Regions from separate parts of the Chryseobacterium piperi genome, predicted to be linked through region 3. Evidence: riboswitches for the same ligand, from Rfam matches in the RefSeq annotation. Region 3 holds a riboswitch; each other region holds the start of a gene.
What was found. A riboswitch is a leader RNA that binds a small molecule or an ion and turns the genes downstream of it on or off. The one in region 3 is predicted to bind cobalamin.

Region 1 (7,474 bases), 690 kb from region 3:
TCAGGGAAGTTTTAAAGATTTAAAACACGCTAAAAGCAAAACCGGCAGCTATTTTAGTAAAGTCCGTGACTACAATACAAAACCCCGCACAGCTAAAGGTTATCTTGATATACAACATGCTCATCTCCATAACCTGAAAGATGTAAGTGTAAAAATACCTACAGGAATAATGACTGTAGTAACTGGTGTTGCAGGCTCTGGGAAAAGTACTTTAATCAATAAAGTTTTACCCATGTCCTATCCACAGGTAACCGTTGTAGATCAATCTGTATTTACAGCCAGTAGCCGTTCTAATTTATTGACGTACCTCAATCTCTCCAATATTGTCAGAAAGCTATTTTCTAATGCTAATCATGTTTCAGAAAAACTTTTTAGCAGAAACGGAGAAGGTGCATGTCCCAATTGCAGAGGTTTAGGCGTTGAAAAAATAGATCTCGCCTTTATGGATGATATCGAGCAGCCTTGTGAAGTTTGTCTGGGTTCAGGATATAAACCAGAAGTTTTACAATACCAGTATCATCACAAAAACATTGCAGATGTTATGGACATGACTGTTTTGGAAGCATTGCATTTCTTCCCTAAATCAGAATTCGGACATGAGCTTAATCTATTGATCAAGCTTGGTTTAGATTATCTTACCCTTGGACAACGTCTTGATAGTTTTTCGGGTGGTGAAAGACAGCGTTTAAAATTAACAAAAGAGCTTAATAATACCGATCAGGTTATTATTCTAGACGAGCCCAGTACCGGTCTCCATCCTATCGACAATGAAAAACTACTCTCATTCTTTGATGAGTTGGTTAATAAAGGGAATACCCTAATCGTTATTGAACATAATCTGGATATTATTGCCCAAGCAGACTGGATCATCGATATAGGCCCCGGAGCAGGTAAATTAGGAGGCAGTATTATTTATGAAGGAACTGTTGAAAGCCTATTATCAGCCAAGCATTCTGAAACTTCAAAATACCTGAAAAAGTACTTGAAGGGTAAATAGCATGATCCTGTTAAAACATTAACAACTTATTTACATTATTTTAATATAAATATCCTCTGAATCTCCCAATTTTAAAAGCTTGTTGAAAAATAAACACTAATTTAGCACTGATTTACATTTAGAGAAATAAGTATCTTCAAGCACCATGAATGACAGTTTGATTTTAAAGAACATCGCTAAACATGTTTCACTTAATAATGAAGAAGTGGTATACTTCAATTCTTTATTGAAAGAAAGAAAAATCCGTAAAAAAGAACTGATCCTGAAAGAACAGCAACTTTGTAAAGAAATCAATTTTGTCCAATCAGGGATTTTACGGGCTTTCTATATGGATGCAGCAGGGAAAGAAACCACCATTCTGTTTGCCACTCCCGATTGGTGGATTACTGACATGTATGCTTTTATCCATCAGAAACACGCCATGCTAAATATTGAAGCACTGGAAGATAGTACTATCCTACAGCTACAGAAAAAGGACCTGGATAATCTCTATCTGAAAGTCCCCAAATTTGAACGTTTTTTTAGGATCATGATGGAGAATGCATATACAAGAGAACAACTTCGGAATATAGAAAACCTTTCTTTATCTGCCGAAGAAAGGTATCATATGTTTCTGCAAAAGTATCCTTTAGCTGCAAAACAAATCACTCAAAAACAAATGGCATCCTATCTCGGAATAACACCTGAATTTTTAAGTGCTGTCAAAGCAAACCGGCACAAAAAATAGATATCTTAACCTATCTCATTTTTTCACCCTGTTAGGTTTCATTATTTTATCCAAAAAGAAAACATTATGTACAATACCCATTGCTCGTCGAATCATAGAAAAATGTAATACCATCTTACGGATAGAAGGATGTTCAAAACGAACTGATGAAAATGTAAGAATTGCTAAAAAAAGGTTTTAAAATTTATTATAACATAGAAGATATCCCCCATGGAGAATCATAACATAAAAATCATAAAAACAGAAGTCTTATCTGATAACTGGTATACTTTAAACAAAGTAACCTATGAAAAACTAAAAACTGACGGAACTATACAAACCCAAAGCAGAGAAGCTTATGACAGAGGAAATGGAGCCGTTATTCTGCTTTACAATAAGGATCAAAAAACGGTTATCCTTACCAGACAATTCAGATTGCCTACTTACATTAATGGCAATTCAACAGGAATGCTGATCGAAGCATGCGCCGGCTTATTAGATAATGACAATCCTGAAGATTGTATCAAAAGGGAAACAGAAGAAGAAACCGGTTACAAGATCTCCCAGGTAGAAAAGATTTTTGAATCTTATATGTCTCCCGGATCAGTTACTGAAATCCTTCATTTCTTCATTGCAGAATATTCAAAAGAAATGAAAACAACAGATGGCGGCGGATTGGAAGAAGAAGGTGAAGATATTGAAGTATTAGAGTTTTCCTTTGAAGAAGCATTGGCTATGATTGATACAGGAGAAATTAAAGACGCCAAAACAATCATGCTTCTTCAACATATTCGTGTGAAAAATATTTTATAGCATCATCTTTGCTGCTAAAAATACTGGAATCCGTATTAAAATAAAATTGAGTACTTTTCTTTTCAATTTTATATCCCGTGGATGTCTTAAAAATAAAAAGAGAAGCTATTAAAAAAATAAAAAAATTATGAAACGAAAATTTTCATTTATCCTGTTACTATCACTATCAGTAGCTGTTTTTGGTCAGAAAAAAGAAACCTTGAGCAATAAGGAAAAAGCGATTGTGGAACAGTTCAAAAATGAATATAAGAAGAAAAATTATAAAAAATTTGAAGGTAAAATTATTGTAAAGGATGGCTACGCGCACTTTGATGATAAGACCTTCTTATATGATAAGTCTGATAAAATAACAGTTTTAATGCTTGAAGAAGGGTTAATTTATCCACAGCTGCTAACCGATTATCAGATGGAAAAATTTATAGACGAAAGCACAGATAGAACTCAGAAAAGATTTTTACGCCTTCAAAAAGATCCACGTGCCGGTTTTGATGTAAACAATGTTAAATTAAACAATGCCACTGAGCTTACTTTTCTTGGTTCATCTCCTAAAACCAAAAGATTTAAAATTACCTGCAAAGACAATAAACTAGGAAATCAAATCCAGTATCTGATCGAACTGACCAATAAAAATGCAAACAAAGAAACCTCTATGGAAGAATTTATTAAAAATTCAACCTTGACCTATTTGCAGCAACAGAGGTTGGATTAGAAAATTATCAAAATAATTAAAGTATCTATGAAGATTGAAAATTTGAAGTGTAAAAGATTCTTCAAAAATTGAAACATAAATAATATAGCTTCAATAATAAAACGTAAATAAATTGGTGTCATTAGTGTTTAAAAATAAATAATTCAAACACAAATACCACTAATATCTACACTAATATTCACAAATAAGCAATACGTAGATACTATCTTTTGCAAAGTTATTTGTGCCATTATTTACAACAAAAATATTGATTATATCGTTTTAACTGTAGCCTAACCAGAATCTCGAGGCTACTAACCATTTGTCATATTCCTTTTAAATTTTTAAATGGTAACCCCATGATTATTCTTCACCTCAGCCATTACGAAAGTACTGTGTGTGCTTCCTATAGAATCTACAGTGCCTAGTTTATTAAAAACAAAATCCTGATAATGCTTCATATCTCTTACCTGAACTTTAAGTAGAAAGTCAAAATCTCCGGAAATATTATAACATTCCGCAACCTCTTCAATCTGTACAATTTCTTTCACAAACTCATTTCCCACAGAACGATCGTGAATCTTTAGTTTAACCTGGCAGAAAACAGTAAAGCCCCGGTTAAGTTTCTCAGCTTCCAAAACTGCTGCATAATGTTTAATATACCCTTCTTGCTCTAATCTTTTTACCCGTTCAAATACAGGTGATGGAGAAAGATTAATTTCTTTAGCCAGTTCCTTTACTGTTAATTTAGCATTCTTTTGCAGGATTCTTAGCAATTGAAGATCCTTGTCATCAAGTCTTTCCACAGGATAATATTCTTTTTTTGATTGAATATTTCAAATTTACAGAATAAATATCTTTACAAACTATTTTAAACAAAATTTTATCCCTAATTTTTAAAATAAATCCAACTAAATAACTTAATTTAATACCTTTACACCCTATTTTGTTCTTTAACATACTTCATCAAACGGAAAAGGTTTTACTTAAGGTAGATTAATAGGGAATCGTGTGAAAATCACGAACTGTCGCGCAACTGTAAGTAACATATTAAGGTTTTTGTCCTTGGAGATCCACTGCTGTCAAGCGGGAAGGATGACAGAAACTGTTACAAGTCAGGAGACCTGCCTGTTCCGAATTGACAATGCTTTCGCGGTCTGAAGCTTTTGGTCATACAGATGATACTTTTGAACGTATTAGGTTGGTTTAAACTTGGATTTGCATGAGTTTAAACGCAAAGATTTTTTATAGAGATTCCTTAGATTTAAGGAGCAAAGAAATGCGACGATGTCGCTGATGAAGCGTATGGATATAGCGTTCGCTTCTTCAAAATCAATTTTATTGATTTTCACCTTTGCCTTATTAAATAGAGAGAATTAGAAATAAACTTTGCGCTAAAAAGAAACTTCTAAAATTGGCGACCAATCTGAAAATTACGTCCATATTGTATCTCTCCATTACTCAAAAACTTTACCCCCGATTGCATTACGAAGCATTATAAGAACTTTTAAAACAAAATTTAATTAAAAGTTTAAAGAAAAATGCAAACACACATCCTTGGCTACCCGCGAATTGGCAGCAACAGAGAACTCAAAAAAGCCTGCGAACAATATTGGGCAGGTAAAACATCATTACAGGAACTGTTAGAGGTTGGAAAAACCATCAGAAAACAAAACTGGAAATTACAGCAGGAAGCAGGAATTGACCTTATTCCAACGAATGATTTTTCCTTTTATGACCAGGTTTTAGACCTCACCTTATCCGTTGGTGCTATTCCTTCGCGCTATCAGGATATTGCTTCAAAAGAATCCAGTACAGAACTGGATCTGTATTTTGCAATGGCAAGAGGATACCAAAAAGAGGGTTTAGATATTACCGCAATGGAAATGACTAAGTGGTTCGATACCAATTACCATTATATTGTCCCTGAATTTCAGAAGGATCAAAAGTTTAAACTATTCTCCAATAAAATCGTCAACGAATTTATTGAGGCAAAGGAAGAAGGGATCAACGCTAAACCAGTAATTATTGGACTGGTAACCTACTTACTATTAGGAAAAGAAAAGGAAGAAGGTTTCAATAAATTAGATTTAACCCAAAATCTTCTTCCGGTCTATACTGAGATCTTAAAAGAACTGGAAAATAACGGAGCCGAATGGATCCAGTTTGATGAGCCTTTTTTAGCATTGGACCTGGATCAAAAAGCTAAAGAAGTTTATCCGAATGTCTATACTGAGCTTGCCCAACAATTCCCGAATCTTAAGTTTCTTATCACTACCTATTTTGATGGACTAAAAGATAATCTTTCATTGGCGACTACCCTACCGGTCGATGCTTTGCATATTGATCTGGTACGTGCTCCCGAACAATTGGATGAAGTGATTAATGCTATTCCTGAAACATTAATTCTATCATTAGGTGTTGTGGATGGAAGAAATATCTGGAAAAATGATTTCAGCCAGTCTTTAGTTTCGATTAAAAAAGCAATTGCTGCACTGGGTCCTGAAAGGGTCTTTATCGCTCCGTCATGCTCTCTGCTTCATACTCCTTTCGATCTTGATCTTGAAAAAAATGAAAAAATATTATCTCCGGAGATCAAGCAATGGATGGCTTTTGCTAAACAAAAGGTTTCTGAAATTGTTTTATTAAAGAAATTAGCATCAGAAAACCCGGATTATAATACCTTACAGGAGTTGGCGGAAAATAAAAAAGCCATTGAAAACCGTAAAGTTTCAACGCTAATTCATAATAAAGATGTAAAAAGCCGCATTGAGCTTACTACAGAGAATGACGCTCAGAGAAACAGTCCATTTAATGCGCGAAAAGAAGCACAGCAGAGGGCACTGGAACTTCCACTATTTCCAACAACAACTATTGGCTCTTTCCCTCAAACCAAAGAAGTCAGAAGCTGGAGAGCTCAATTTAAGAAAGGAGACCTTACTGCAGAGGAGTATGATCAATTACTTAAAGAAGAAACTCAGAGAACGATTAACTGGCAGGAGGAAATCGGAATTGATGTGCTGGTTCATGGAGAATTTGAGCGTAATGATATGGTTGAGTATTTTGGGGAACAACTGGCAGGATTTGCTTTTACTCAAAACGGATGGGTTCAGAGTTACGGAAGCAGATGTGTAAAGCCACCTGTAATTTTTGGAGATGTCCACAGACCTCAACCAATGACAGTATATTGGTCTCAATATGCCCAATCTCTGACCAAAAAATGGGTTAAGGGAATGTTGACGGGCCCTGTTACTATTCTTCAGTGGTCTTTCGTACGTGATGACCAGCCTCGTTCTTTAACCTGCAAGCAGATTGCTTTAGCCATTCGTGATGAGGTTAGTGATCTTGAGAAAGCAGGTATCAGAATTATCCAGATCGATGAACCGGCTATCAGAGAAGGTCTTCCTCTACGGAAAGCAGAATGGCAGAATTACCTGCAATGGGCTGTAGAAGCGTTCAGAATCTCTGCAAGTGGTGTTGAGGATGCTACACAGATCCATACCCATATGTGTTATTCTGAGTTTAATGACATCATCCACAATATTGCAGATATGGATGCTGATGTGATCACCATAGAATGTTCCAGAAGTCAAATGGAATTGTTAAATGCCTTTGCAGACTTTAAATATCCTAACGAAATTGGCCCTGGAGTGTATGACATCCATTCTCCAAGAGTTCCATCAAAAGAAGAGATGGTAGAATTATTGAAAAAAGCACAAGCCGTAATCCCCGCAGAACAACTTTGGGTAAACCCTGACTGTGGATTGAAAACCCGTCATTGGGATGAAACTGAAAAAGCATTAATTGCTATGGTAGCAGCTTCAAAAGAAGTAGCTGCAGCCTATGAGACAGAGAAAGTTTAAAAACTGATTATTTTTTTTTATGGAGAGACAGGGGTTTAGGCTCCTGTCTTTTTTATATTTCGGCTAAAGCCGATCTTAATCCTATCAAGTTAAGCAGCTAAAGCCCATTATAAATATAAAAACCATTCTTAATGGCTTTAGCCAAAACCTATTCAGTTTATGACAATGCCACGAATAAATAATTTTATACTAAATCAAAAACATTCGTGCATTCGTGGCAAAAAAATCGGATTTTATCTAAAAGGATTATTAGATAACTCTATTCAAAACCTAATGAATTCTATACTATGACAACATAAAATACCACCCAAATAAATTAATAATGAATAAGTTATGATTTTTAGGATTTAATTACCTAATTTTGCACCCCGAAAAAAGGATTCGGATTATGGAATCGCTAATAGCCG
Region 2 (7,474 bases), 1.6 Mb from region 3:
AAAAAATACACAGCCTTCTGCAAAACTGTCAAAAGCTATTACTGGAACTTTCGGTAGCATGGATGCTTTTAAAGAAAAGATGAGCAAGGCAGGAGCAGATCGTTTCGGTTCCGGATGGGCATGGCTTTCTGTAGATAAGAACGGAAAATTATTTGTTTCTTCAACTCCGAATCAGGACAACCCTTTGATGGATGTAGTAGAAGAAAAAGGAACTCCGATTCTAGGAATTGATGTTTGGGAGCATGCTTATTATTTGAAGTATCAAAATAAGAGAGCTGACTATCTTACTGCTATCTGGAATGTATTGAACTGGAAAGAAGTAAGCAAAAGATATGAAAATGCTGTAAGCAAGAAATAATTCATGAATTTAATTTGCAGCATATTCCTTACTTTTTATATGGTGTTCAGGCCTCTGATCCCCATTATGGAGTATGTTGCAAATTATAATTATATCGTTGAGACTTTATGTATCAATAAAGATAAACCCGAGATTCACTGTAATGGTAAATGCTATCTGAGTAAAGAATTGGCCAAGACCAATGATACAGAATCTACTCCATTTTCTAAGGGGAAAAGTTCAGGACAGAAGGTTCTGGATATCTACATACTTCCCGAAATCACTGAGATAAAGAACACAAATACAAAATATCATACCCGTTTCAGTTTTATCTATGAAACAAATTATTCTTTTTTGTTTCTGAAACATATTTTCAGACCCCCGGTTTTTTAAGTTTTCTATAAATCTTGACCTGAAAAGAGGTAAGGCTTTAAATACATTTAAAGTTCTTATCGTGCTTTGTTATTCACTTTAGTTTTTTAAAGTGGTAAAAAACGATTGCTTTTGAGGCTCAAAAACTTGGATATACAGAAGTTCAGACTGAATTTCTGTGTCCCAATCTTTATTCAACTTAAAAAATCAACAATGAAAATTTTTAATTTTTTTATAATTGGAATATTTTTCACGGCTATTTCCTGTACTCTTGATAAGACGGATTACGAAGCTGAAATAAGCACAGTAGTTACGGAACATTATGATTTTAAAGAGGTAGTCGTTATTAATAGCGGGAATTATACAATAAGTATTGAAACATTAAACGGAACCTTTTATAAAGGCTATAACGAAATCCGTCTGAAAATTATCAATACCCAGACCAATGAAAAGGTAAGTTCATCGAAAGTGACCTTTTTGCCTGTCATGACTCATTCCGATGGCAGTAAAACATCAGGCCCTCACAAATATAACTTGGAATATAAACCTACGAGTCAATATTACTCGGGCTATTCTGTATTTACAAACGAAAGTAACACCATGTCCAGTTGGAAACTCTATATCAGTTTCACGGCTAACAATCAAACTTATAAGGTAAATAAAGATATTTCCGTACAAGTGCAAAGCAACAAAAATCTGAATATGACTGCATTTAAAGGGAATGACGGTGAACAATACTTTATTGCATTAGTGTCACCACAAAGACCAAAAGTTGCAGAAAATCAATTGGTGGCGGGAATCTACAAATATAATCAACCCACAGGACCAGCTGGAGCTTTTCCTGATCCTTCACAGTTTTCTTACGCTGAAGTAAGCGGTTATACCTTATTGCTGGATCCCAGAATGCCCGAACCTTCAATGGGAAACCATTCCTCACCTAATAATCAGGATCTGATACAAAAAAGTGACGGGTTGTATCATGGCGTTGTCAATTATACGATGACAGGAGGTTGGACTTTAAACTTTATCATGCAGAACCAAAACGGGAAAATTGTAAAGGGTACCAAAGTTTCAACTGATTTTACTCCTGGAGTTGAAGGGACAAAAAGTGAACTGTATATTGACATCCTATTCTAACCCATGAAAAAGATTGCAATAACATTGGCTTTTTGGGGAGTCTTGGGTAATGCTCAACACAGAAAGGTATCCAGAGAGAGTATTACGACGCTGGATGAATTAGAAGTGGGGAGTGTCAAAAAGGGGATAGAAACTAATATGAAACAAACCGTTTCAGTGGATGAGTTTCTTGCATCTTCCGATCAGATAAGTTTCATAAAACGGGGCGCTTATGCATGGGAACCACTTCTCAATAATATGGGTACAGAGCGTTCTACTGTTACCATTGATGGGATGCATATTTTCGGAGCATGTACAGATAAAATGGATCCCGTTACCTCGTATATGGAAAGTAATAACCTTTCTGCGATTGATATAAAATCCGGGCAAGCAGGCAGTTTGAATGGAGCAACCGTTGCCGGAAGTATTGATCTGAAAAGAAAGAATACTCCATTTGGTCTTCAGAAGAAATGGGGTGGGGCATATCAAACCGGTTTTGAGTTTAATAACAAACAGTTTTTCAATTTGGGTAATGTATCGTATTCAGGGAGCAAACTTGTGGCTGATGGAAGTATTTCTTTCCGAAAAGCAGGAAATTATTATGATGGGAATAACGATGAAGTACGTCACTCACAATATAATAAATTCAATACTTCATTAGGAGCAGCGTATAAAACAAGCCGATTATCATCTGTAAGGGTAGATGCTATTTTTGATATGGCGAAAAATGTTGGCTTTCCTGCATTGCCGATGGATTTATGGCTTTCCAGGGCAGTGATTACTTCAGCTTCCTATAAGCAGCTATTTGAAAATGGATTGGTAAAATCCTGGGATACAAAGATCTATTACAACGCTATTGAGCACTATATGGATGATACGGCACGTCCTGAAAATTTGGTTCATATGGATATGCCGGGCTGGAGTACAACTTATGGTTTGCTTTCTAAAATGAATTTGAAAAATGAGAAGTATTCTTCGGAAATCCAGCTTAATGTGTATAATAATTTATCTATAGCAGAAATGCGGATGTATCCCCAAGACCGAAGTAAGAGGACCATGTTTGCCTATAGCTGGCCTTGGGTTACTACTCGTTATGCCGGCCTTTCTATGAATAATTCATGGGATATTTCAGATCACAGCCGATTCAATTTCGGAGGATCCTTAGGTTTAAATTACAATAAGTCCAAATATGTGGAGTTCAATTGGATCTTTCATCCAGGAGCACCTCAGGAAAAAACGAGATTTCTGCCAAACCTTCATGCAGGATATCAATTGAATATTGATCATTTTAATTTTTCAATAGGAACGGGCTATGGTCATAGGGCACCTTCTGTTTCGGAAGGTTACGGATATTACATTTACAATAGCTTTGACCGGTACGATTATATAGGAAATCCTAATTTAAAAAATGAAATTTCATATGAAACCAACGCGAGTGCGGGTTTTAAAAATGAGAAGTTAGGAATTGAGGCAAAAGTAAATTATTTCTATATTCAAAATTATATCATTGGCAGAATTCTAAGTATGGGAAGTCCGATGAATTATCAGTCGGTGGGAGTGAAGGGATATACTTCATTGGATTACGCAACACTCTTCAACATGTCTCTGAATGCGGAGTACCATATTTTGCAAAATCTGCACTGGAAAGGAGTTGTTACCTATGCAAGGGGAACCGATGATAAAGGTGGAAATTTACCTTTCATTCGCCCGTTAAGTTATCAAACTTCCGTACATCTTACACATGGAGATTTTGGATTCCAGACTTCCGTGAATGGTGATTTTATGCAGATCAATTACAGTCCTGAATATGGAGAAGACCAGACAGCTGCCTATACCATATGGAATCTGTCCGCAGATTATACCTTCAAAATCAACAAATTTAAAACTGTTCTACAGATTGGTGCAGAAAATCTTTTAAACAAATACTACATCACTTATGCCGACTGGGGAAATATCCCCAGGATGGGGCGGAACATCTTTACGTCTTTAAAATTCAGTTTTTAATGCGATGATGAGGTGCTCTACTATTCAATACATTATTATAACAAACTAAAATTTAACTAAAATGAAAAATTTAAACAAATATTTATTATGGTCACTAGGATCTGTTTTTTCACTGTTCCTCTTTTCCTGTCAGGGGAGTGATCGTAATTCTGTTGCTAACAATGTGACGTTGGAATTCAATAATACATTCAAAAATACTCCTATTGTTCTTGGAGGTGCAGCTTCTGCTTCAGCAACAACAAACACTTCAGCAATGGGGCAGGTTCACCATTTTTCAGAACTGAAATATGTCATCAGTAATATTCGACTTATCAAAGCAGACGGAAATGAGGTTCCATATAAAGTAAACGATCTGGATAAAGGGGCAACAGTGATAGACCAATCAAAACCGGAAAGTCTGGCCTATATTCTCAATGATATACCTGTTGGGGGGTATAAGGCCATCAAATTTGGTTTAGGAATTAAGAAAGAGCTTAACACCTTAGACCAAGTGAGGTTTCCAGGATTCTATGCAAAGGCCGGCGCCAATGATACACAAATGATGTGGGAGTGGGGAGCTGGCTATCGCTTTACAAAACTCGAAGGCTTCTTTGATACTGATAACAAGCAGATGTCTATTCATACAGGAAGCACCATAAAAGGTACTGAAGGTAATTATACACAAGGCGTCGATGCATATAGAGATATTACACTTAGCCTTTCTACCAATGCAATCGTAGGAGATAAAGCTCCTAAAATTATCATTAAAGCAGATTTTGATAAACTGCTGAGCGGGAAGACGAATACGATTACACTGAAAACAGGAACCGGGATGGATGGAAATGCTACTCCTAATATTCATACGGCCGCTCAGATGGTCAAATTTGTGGATAATCTGGGCGGAAATGGAGCAAGCGATATTACCGGAATATTTTCGATCAGTAAAGTAGAAAACTAAATATATCTCCACATCAGCTGAAACTTAGGACTAAAGAAAAAGCTTTTTCAGGTTGGTATAAATAAATTCATTTAAAATGAAAAGAATATTAAGTATTTTATCGGTTGTCATACTGTTGATATCATGCAATAATGACTATTATGAACCGATTGCTTATGATAACCCCAACATCTCTTTGAATATTCCATCAGGTTTTCCCGAACTAAATAATTCGGTGAACTCAAACAGGCCTACAAAATATGGTGTTGAGTTGGGAGAGAAGCTATTCAACGAAAAAAGACTCAGTGCAGATAATACGGTTTCATGCTCCAGTTGCCATATTCAGGCTAATGCTTTTGCTGATACCAATGCACAAGCAATAGGTATTTTGGGGAGAAAAGGAATCCGGAATACACCTCCTATCCAAAACATGTTGTTTATGAAGTTTTATAACTGGGATGGGAATATACTCCAGCTTGAAAAACAACCATTGGTTCCTATTATCACGCATGAAGAAATGGGGTCATCTATTCTGGAAGTTATTGGTAAAATTAAAGGCGATTCCACATATAAAGATTTATTCAGAAAAGCATTTGGAGATGAAGTGATGACCCCCGAAAGGATATATAAAAGTATTGCTCAATATGAGTATACGCTTATTTCTGCCGATAGTAAATATGATCAGGTAAAACGGAATGAAGGGATTTCTTTCACAGAAAATGAAGCACAAGGATATCAGACTTTTCAGCAAAAATGTTCCAGCTGTCATAGTACTGCTTTATTTACAGATCAGAGCTTTAGAAATATTGGATTCCCATTGAATCCTGATACTAATGAAGCTGGGCGCGGCAGGGTTACAGGTCTTCCGGTAGATTATATGAGTTTCCGTGTTCCTTCTCTAAGAAATGTAGAATATACTGCTCCTTACGGAAGCTTCGGACAGTTCGCGACATTGAGAGCTGTTCTTGACTATTTGGATAATGGAGTTTTAGATGCCAATAACCTTGATCCGATCCTTAAGAGCAATGGAAACAGAATTCCCCTGACGGAGCAGGAAAAGGTTAATCTTATCTTATTTATGAAGACATTGAGTGACCGTAAGTTTGTAGGAAAGTAAATCCAATTTACCCATTGTAGAATTTAAAGGGTATATCAGCAAGCATCCTGTTACATTGTAACGGGATGTTTTGTTTTATCAGGTTGATTATCATTTTGTTAGATGGAGTATTGTTTCTTACGGGAATTTTCTATCTTTGCCGCAATCTGGTGAGCTGTAAAAGGCTCTTAAAAGGGAATCCGGTGTAAATCCGGAACAGACCCGCTGCTGTAAGCTCCAAACCAAAGTTTTTGAAGAATACATCCACTGTTTTTTTAATGGGAAGGATTTCAAAAATGGAGTAAGTCAGAAGACCTGCCGGAAATATTAAAGTTTGACGCTTTCGTGGAATAAAGCTTAGGACAACAACGATTTTGTACAGTATATTGCTGTGCTATACCGTTGCTGCTTTCTTATATCCATTAGCGTTACAATTATTCTCAGGGAGCTAATGGAATCAAAATATACTAATACAACCAGAAACATAATAATCACAATTCTTGTGCTGGTTACTCAATTGTATTTTTCTCAATCAAAAGATAGTATAAAGGAAAAAGCTATTCTTCCGGTTCATATTTATAAAAAAGATTTTAAAGAAATTCTGCCTGCACAAACGCTTTCCGGAGAGCAGTTGGAACGGCTTAACAGCCAGTCTGTTGCTGATGCACTGCGGTATTTTTCAGGAGTGCAGATCAAAGATTACGGAGGAATTGGTGGATTGAAAACAGTGAATATCCGAAGTATGGGAAGCCAGCATGTAGGCGTTTTTTATGATGGAATCCAGTTGGGAAATGCTCAAAATGGAGTCATTGACCTGGGAAAGTTTTCATTGGATGATATTGAGGAGATTTCATTGTATAACGGTCAGAAAAGTGAAATTTTCCAGCCTGCTAAGGACTTTGGGTCTTCGGGTTCTATTTACCTGCAGCCCAAAACTCCGGTCTTTTATGGAAAAAAGAAAACCAATCTTGTTCTCAGGATAAAAAACAGTTCTATAGATCTCTTTAATCCGTCTTTTCGCCTGGAGCAAAAAATTTCGAATAAAGTCTCTGCCAGTTTCAGTTCCGAATTTATACAAAGTGATGGGAGATATAAATATACGTATCAGAAAAAACATCCTGATGGTTCCATTGCCAACGATACTGTGGCCACAAGATATGATTCTTATATTACGGCAAAGCGTTTTGAAACCAGTTTGCAGGGTTTGTTGAATAACGGAAGCTGGAATATCCGGGGATATGGATATATTTCTGATCGTGGAATTCCTTCAGCTATCGTCAATAATGGTTTTGGACCAAAAGGGCAGAAGCTGTTGGATAAGAATTATTTTGTGCAGACCAGTTTTAGAAAGAGAATATTTCCAAAGCTGGAAACACAGATTAAAGCCAAATTTGCCTATGACTATACCAGGTATCTGGACACGGTAAATGTAGCAGAAACAGCTTTAAAGACAGATAATAAGTACATCCAGAGGGAAGTTTACCTGTCATCATCAAATATGTATTCCATTACATCCAATTGGGATGTGAGCGCGAATGTTGATTTTCAATATAATAACCTGGATTCGAATTTAAAACTGTTTTCTTTTCCTACGCGCTATACTTCGTTGGTTGCCTTTGCAACAACATACCAA
Region 3 (7,474 bases):
TTCTTTATTGATAGATTTAGCAAAGGTGTATCCAATATTAAATCTCAAATGATGGTCATTAAATTTTTTATCGAAAGTAATTTGTGATTCCACACCATACGATTCAACTTTGTTGATATTAACCGGAGACCAATATCCATATGCCGTAGGAAGCCAGACAATATTATCGGTTATACTCATGTAATAAGGGCTTACTGTTAGTTTAAAAGCGTTCAGTTTGAATTCATGGTCCATATCCATCTGATAAGATTTTTCCGGCCTTAGATTAAGGTTTCCTCCAGGATTCCAATATAAGTCATTGAAAGTAGGAAATCTGAAATTTTTGGATGCGTTCAATCCTATGCTATACCAGGATAAAGGATTCCATTTCCCTGATAATGAATAAAGAACAGGTGAGCTGATATCTTCAACGAAATCTTTTTTTACTCCTGCCTCAAAACGTAAATTTTTTGTGGGGAAATAGCGAAGAAGTCCTGCTAAAGAGCCTACATTTCTGCTTACATTTCCAATGCTCTCTGTATTTTCTGCTGAGGTTCTGGGCTGATATCCTTCTCCTTTATTTACCTGAAATTCTGTAATAACATTCAGATTAAGTTTAGGGAGAATGAAATAATTAAAATCATTTTTGAATATATAGTTTTTTCCTGTCGATCCACTTGTTTTTGGAGTATTATAAATTCCAAAATATTGAAAATTTTCTTCAGTATAAGCTGCTTTTAAACTATTGGATAGCTTCCCTTTATTAATGTCCCAGGAAATTAAACTTCTGATACTTTGTGTTTCATACTTTGTTTTATTCCCATTCTCTGTAAAAATAGGATAGTTTTGTGACGAATCAAAAAACTGACTTTGCCATGAAATTGTCTGATGTTGAGCTATTTTATAAGAAGCGCCAAGATTAAAAGTAGTGTTATAATATCTGCCGTTTCTGTTCAGGTAGTTCTTTTCTTCAACCTCATAATCATTTTGACTATTGATATGGTTTCCTGAAACTTTGAAGCTGAACTTATCATTACTGTATGCCGCTTGTGCAAAATTAATAAAGGTACTAAAAGAGGCTACTTCAGAATATAGAGAGGCCTTAAGGCCTTTATTAAAACTTAAATCATTATTTAAATGGATGCTTCCGCCAATCGCACCACTTCCATAGATAACACTTCCACCACCGGCTTTTACTTCCATCTGGTCATATCCGAATAAAGGCATATTATTAATATCACCCTGTCCTAAAAAATTAGAATTGATATTAATTCCGTTCCAGACAAAAGCGGTCTGCTGTGCACTCGTCCCCCTAAATGAGGGAGAAGAGACCATTCCACGCCCATTTTCTTTAATATAAACGGAAGACTGAAAGCGTAATACTTCAGATAAGTTGGAAGAGTTCTTTTGAATATCACTTGGAGTAAGTGTATTGACCTTATGAAACAGTTTTACCCGATTCATTTGGTTGTCAAAAATATAAACGGTATCAATTGCTTTCTCTTGTCCTAAACAAAGAAGATAAGCAGATGACGATAAAAGTAGTATTAAAGTTTTTTTCATACTATTTTACTTTTCCTCCGAAAGCAATATATTTTTGAGTTATCATTTTGGCAGGTCTCCTGACTTTCACTTTTCTATACCTTCCCGTTTTCACAGTGGTTTGTTATAGAAATAATTATTGCGATTTACAGTTGCGGGGACAGTTTGGGATTTTCACCCAATTCCCTATTATTTTCAATAGCTTGAAAACCAAAGTTTTGCAAAGATAAGTTTTTAAAAAGAACCAGCAATTTATTGTTAAAATTAAACAAGATAATCTCATGCGAAATAATGAAGACATTGGTATACAGGATTATTTTGAAAGCATCCAAGACTTCCACATATAGAGAATAAGTGTCTACGTAACCTGCCAGAATATATGACAAAACCCGTATGGATGGTTTTATTAAACAGAGTAGATGAACGTCCTTTTAATAAAGGAAGAACAGTTTCTAATTTTAATTTAAGAGATTTCTCACTTTGTTCGAAATGACAAAAACCTGTTGAACTCCTCATTTACAAATTGGCGATTTTGCGGTTTTACCTTTTTACAGATTATAAAAAGGTACCGTCAAAATAAAAAGGCATTAAATCCTTAATTGAATGTACTTTCACTACCTCTCCATTCATACTTGAAAAATAAAGATCGATATTTTCATGTTGTTTTGTTTCGTATTCCATCAAGCTTTGTCTGCATGCTCCACAAGGTGGAATAGGAGGTGTTTTTTCAGAACGTTCTTTGGGACCACCTACAATAAAGATTTTTTTAATTTTTTGATCCGGAAAGTTGGCGGCTACCCAAAATATGGTTGTTCTTTCAGCACAAAGTCCTGATGGGAAAGCTGCATTTTCCTGATTATTTCCGGAGAATATTTCTCCGTTTTCAAGTAAAATAGAACAGCCAACCAAAAACTGAGAATAGGGGGCATAGGCATTTTCACGAGCCTGTTTTGCTTTTTCGAACAGTTTTTTTTCTATATCGTTCAGTTCGCTACTATTTTTAAAATATTCATAGCCGATCTGTATGTCTTTTTTCATATATTGAAGCCTAAAAAGGGGGGATAAAATTACTTCTTTTTCACCACGTGAGCAAGTAGATTCTATTTCTTCGTTTGATATTAAAATATAAAACAAATCAAGATGTTATATACTCCGATACAATTCAGAAATGTAGAGCTTAAAAACAGATGGGTAATGTCCCCTATGTGTATGTATTCCTGTGAAAACGGACTGGCGAATGATTTTCATTTTGTACACTATGGAAGCAGGTCACAAGGCGGTACAGGTTTAATTATGGTTGAAGCAACAGGTGTGGAGCCACGTGGCAGAATCACGAATAAGTGTATGGGAATCTGGAATGATGAACAAGCAGAAAAACTGGAAAAGATAGTAAAGTTTGTTCATTCCAATTCGGAAAGTAAAATTGGAATTCAATTGGCCCATGCCGGAAGAAAAGGGTCTACCTGGAATAATATTCAGATTCCGGTGGAAGAGGGGTGGGAGACCATTGCTCCGAGCCCTATACCTTATCATCCTACGGAAAGGATTCCACAGGTATTGACGATTGAGGATATTAAAGCACAGATTCAGAATTTTAAGAAGGCAGCTAAAAGGGCTGTAAAGGCAGGTTTTGATATCATTGAAATCCATGGTGCACACGGGTATTTAGTCCATCAGTTTTTGTCACCTCTATCAAACATACGGACAGATGAGTATGGGGGAAGCTTTGAAAATAGAATTAGGTTTTTACTCGAGATTGTAGATGCGGTGAATGAAGAGCTCAATGAAAATGTAGCTTTGTTTGTGAGAATATCAGGAACCGAATATGCTGAGAATGGCTGGAATATTGAAGACAGTGTAGCACTGGCAAAAATACTTAAAGATCATGCAGTGGATTTGGTTGATGTTTCCAGTGGCGGAAATATCCACGGTGCAAAAATTCCTGTGTTTGATGGTTATCAGGTTCCGTTCTCCTCACAGGTAAAGAAGGAAGCTGTAGTAAAAACCGGAGCTGTAGGTCTGATTACTCAAGTAGAACAGGCCGAAGATATTTTAGAAAAAGGGGATGCAGATCTGATATTTATTGCCAGAGAAATTTTAAGAAATCCATATATTGCTGTTCAAGGCTCTTTTGAGATGGGAGAAAATTGCTTTTTCCCACATCAGTATCTGCGAGCGAAAATTTCTTCTTAATTTTAGAGAATAAAATAAAAGGAAAAATGAAAATTGAAGACTTTATGTTGCCTTGCCCAAGCAAGAAGTTCCTAGGAATAGAATGTTTCGGCTGTGGAACCCAAAGGGCTATTGTCTTGGTTTTTGAAGGAAAATTTTCAGAGGCATTTCATATGTTTCCTGCGGTTTATACTTTATTACTTTTTTTATGTACCGTGGGGCTGAATTTTATTGACAGAAAAAGAAATTATGGAAATGTTATCATTTTTTTAGCAATTCTTAATTCAGTTATCATGGTGGTTTCCTATTTTTACAAACACTTTTATTTAACAACTTAACAAAATAACTATGAATCAGAAATTACCAAACGCAACAACAGTATTAGTATTAGGGATCGTTGCTATTTTAGGCAGCTGCTGCTGTAACGGAATTGTAGGTGTCATTTGCGGATTAATCGGAATGAACCTTTATAATAAAGACAATGCCTTGTATCAAAAAGACCCAAGTCTTTATATAGATTATAATAATTTGAAGACAGGAAGAATATTATGTATTATAGGTCTTGTTATTGGGGTTTTAAGTTTAATCTATATGGTTTATGTGCTTTCAACCGGAGGTTGGGATGCCTATATGGAACAAATTGAGCAGATAAAAAATATGGGTAAATAAAAACCTATATTACAAATAACTATAAAAAATGAGGCTGTCTCAAAAGAGATAGCCTTTTTTATGCAAAAAGGAAAGCTTTCGCTTTCCTAATAGTTGCAAATTGATTAATTTGCATTGTGTTAAGTACGTCAAAAGTAGTCTTTAAAGATTACACCCCCAAAGAAAATCTGCTTTTTCCTCCCAATTTATCGGAGTTGATTGATGAGCGACATCCTGTGAAAATTGTTTCAAACATTATTGATGGCTTGGATATCAAAAGCTTAATTAAAACCTACAAACCTGGCGGAACATCTTGCTACCACCCAAAAATGCTTTTGAAAGTTTTGATTTATGGCTATTTAAGCAATATCTATTCAAGCCGCAAAATGGAGCAGGCCTTGAAAGAAAACATCCATTTTATGTGGCTCTCTGCAATGAGCCGTCCCGATCATAACACCTTAAACAGGTTCCGTAGTGAACGATTGAAAGGTGAGATTAAAGCTATTTTCACACAAATTGTTCTTCTTTTGGAAAAGGAAGGTTTGGTAAGTCTGAAAACCACTTTTGTAGATGGCACCAAGATAGAAGCCAATGCCAATCGCTATACTTTTGTTTGGGGAAGAGCTGTCAAAAAACACAAAGAAAGGATTGCAGAGCAATTAGAAGAGCTTTGGAACTATGCAGAAACAGTTGCCAAAGACGAGCTTGAAAATACAGAAAGTATTGATTTTAAAGAAGTAGATTCTGAAAAAGTAACTCAAACCATCGAAAAGATCAATGAAGTTTTGAAAGATAAAAAAGTAGCTTCAAAAGTTCGTCAGAAACTGAATTATGCTAAGAAAAACTGGGCAGATAATTTAGAGAAATATAAAAAACAGCAAGAATTATTAGAAGATAGAAATTCCTATTCCAAAACCGATACAGACGCTACTTTTATGCGAATGAAGGAGGATCATATGCGAAACGGACAACTAAAACCCGCTTACAATCTACAAATTTCTACCCATAGACAATTCATTTTACATTATTCAATTCACCCCAACCCAACAGACACCAAAACATTAGCGACTCATTTACTGGGTTTTGAAGAAAGCTATCATAAAGCTCCCAAAGAGCTTGTTGCTGATGCTGGTTATGGCTCAGAAGAAAATTACAACTTGTTAAAATCTAAGAAAATAAAAGCTTATGTTAAATATAATTACTTCAGAAAAGATCAGAAATCGGGACAAATAACCACTTCACAAAACAATCCTAAATTGGCAAAAATCAGAGAAAAGGTTTTCAAACTTCTTAATACCAGCAAGGGCATCAAACTCAGAAAACAAAGATGCCATGATGTTGAACCTGTTTTTGCAGAGCTCAAACACAACAAAAATTTTAAACGATTCATGCTTCGGGGAAAAAATAAAGTCGAGGTAGAAATCGGCATACTCGCAATTGCCCACAATCTAAAGAAAATGTCAAAAGCAGCCTAAAACAGACTGCTTTTTTGACTTATATCTTCTTTTTTCCAAGATATTTTTTTTATTCAAAATATCGAAATCTTTTTTCAATGAAATACTAAAAAGAGACTGTCCTTTTGAGACAGCCTCTTATTTTCTTTTCATCAATACCCTCTATTTATTTATGATATCTAGGAGGTAAAGATGAGAAATTCATTAAGCCGGACAAGCAGGGTAACCGCCATTAGGACATCTTGAAGAGCAATCCCTGATAACATATCCTCCACCAGGAAGGTAGCATACTCCTTGATCGCCTCCGCCTTTAATCGTTTTTAAATTTTCTTTACTGAGTTTGATTAAATTTTTCATAATAAATAATTGTTTTTGTGTGATAATTTGTGTCATACAATGTCACACTATATTTTTGTTTACACAATTATTTAACAAACTTTAACTCGGAATAATGTTTTGATTTTTAGTGTTATATGAGGCTTTTTTCTAAGTTAAACTAACTGGAGTAGCATTAATTCCGGGGTCTTATCGATAAGTTTTGGTATAAAAGAAATAAAAAGCGGGTTCAATATTGAACCCGCTTTTTATGTTTACTAAATTGAAACTATTTATTTTACAATAAACTTCAGAGTCGACTGATCCAATTTTAAAATATAAACTCCTTGCTCAAGGTTTTTAATTTTGATTGAGTTCCTGGTATTTTTAAAAGGACTATCAATTGTTTGCATTACTTTTCCTTGTAGGTTATAAATTTCAGCTTTTTTGATATTTTGAGTTTCCCCCTTTACATAGATTTCCTGATTGGAGATTGGGTTAGGATAAATCTGTAAATCCGATGATTCTGTTTTCTGATCTGATTCAATGCTCTTACTTTGTTTTCCAGTGGATGAATAACAGGTCCAGCTTAGATTGTCAAGAGCAACTCTGTTGCTTGATGAGTTGTTTTCGAGTGTCACAATCACATTTCCAGAAACATTGATGTTGCTTATGGTGGTTGTCTCAGCAATTGCACTGTAAGGAATTGTTCCTACTTGCGTACCATTCACTAAAACATTAAATGTTCCGTTGCTACCACTGAATTTTAATTGTGTTGTTACTGTTAAAGATCCAATACCATTAGCTGATGTACTTGATTTTAAAGAACCGTTTCTCACAGTAATTGCTTTATTGGAGATGGTTTGGTCAGTTCTTGCGTCTGTAGCTGTCCAGGTAATTCCACTGTTGGTCCATGTTCTTGTAGAATAGCTTGATGAACTGCCTGTAGGAATGGTTTCAAAATTTTCATTAACACAATCTGTTGACGGGTTAGTGGTTCCACCAGCTTCAGTCGTTGCAGAGACAGTTGAGCTGTTTGAAGAAGTATTTTCTGCTGCATCCTTAGCAACCACATAGAAATTATAGGTTGTAGAAGCAGTTAATCCAGACACAGTCGTAGAAGTTGAGCTAACGTTAGTTTTTAGACTTCCGTTCATATAAACATCATAAGAAGATACGCCAACATTGTCTGTGGAAGCATTCCAAGAAAGTGAAACACTGTTAGAAGTTTTTCCTGATACGGTAAGACCTGTAACGGTAGTGGGAGCCTGGGTATCTGTTGATGGTTGTTGAGATCCCCAGATTTGATTGACATATGCAGGATTGTCAATGAATGGGTTTCTGTTTCCCTGATACGTATATGA

Region 1: another riboswitch for cobalamin. It lies ahead of metE (5-methyltetrahydropteroyltriglutamate--homocysteine S-methyltransferase); the one in region 3 lies ahead of CJF12_RS19490 (TonB-dependent receptor plug domain-containing protein).
Region 2: another riboswitch for cobalamin. It lies ahead of CJF12_RS12350 (TonB-dependent receptor plug domain-containing protein); the one in region 3 lies ahead of CJF12_RS19490 (TonB-dependent receptor plug domain-containing protein).

The regions. Positions count from the first base shown of each region.
Region 1 is NZ_CP023049.2:624,293-631,766, reverse strand. It holds gene CJF12_RS02765 (ATP-binding cassette domain-containing protein) at 1-997, shown strand, start outside; gene CJF12_RS02760 (Crp/Fnr family transcriptional regulator) at 1,143-1,724, shown strand; gene nudK (GDP-mannose pyrophosphatase NudK) at 1,935-2,516, shown strand; gene CJF12_RS02750 (hypothetical protein) at 2,644-3,225, shown strand; gene CJF12_RS02745 (Lrp/AsnC family transcriptional regulator) at 3,549-4,010, opposite strand; cobalamin riboswitch at 4,165-4,350, shown strand; gene metE (5-methyltetrahydropteroyltriglutamate--homocysteine S-methyltransferase) at 4,746-7,067, shown strand.
Region 2 is NZ_CP023049.2:2,819,748-2,827,221, reverse strand. It holds gene CJF12_RS12380 (superoxide dismutase) at 1-358, shown strand, start outside; gene CJF12_RS12375 (hypothetical protein) at 362-730, shown strand; gene CJF12_RS12370 (hypothetical protein) at 923-1,846, shown strand; gene CJF12_RS12365 (TonB-dependent receptor plug domain-containing protein) at 1,850-3,829, shown strand; gene CJF12_RS12360 (MbnP family protein) at 3,891-4,766, shown strand; gene CJF12_RS12355 (cytochrome-c peroxidase) at 4,843-5,862, shown strand; cobalamin riboswitch at 5,993-6,178, shown strand; gene CJF12_RS12350 (TonB-dependent receptor plug domain-containing protein) at 6,293-7,474, shown strand, end outside.
Region 3 is NZ_CP023049.2:4,438,760-4,446,233, forward strand. It holds gene CJF12_RS19490 (TonB-dependent receptor plug domain-containing protein) at 1-1,542, opposite strand, end outside; cobalamin riboswitch at 1,575-1,751, opposite strand; gene CJF12_RS19495 (cytidine deaminase) at 2,077-2,559, opposite strand; gene namA (NADPH dehydrogenase NamA) at 2,662-3,714, shown strand; gene CJF12_RS19505 (DUF2752 domain-containing protein) at 3,741-4,031, shown strand; gene CJF12_RS19510 (CCC motif membrane protein) at 4,042-4,362, shown strand; gene CJF12_RS19515 (IS1182 family transposase) at 4,479-5,816, shown strand; gene CJF12_RS20055 (bacteriocin-like protein) at 6,000-6,152, opposite strand; gene CJF12_RS19525 (endonuclease) at 6,404-7,474, opposite strand, start outside.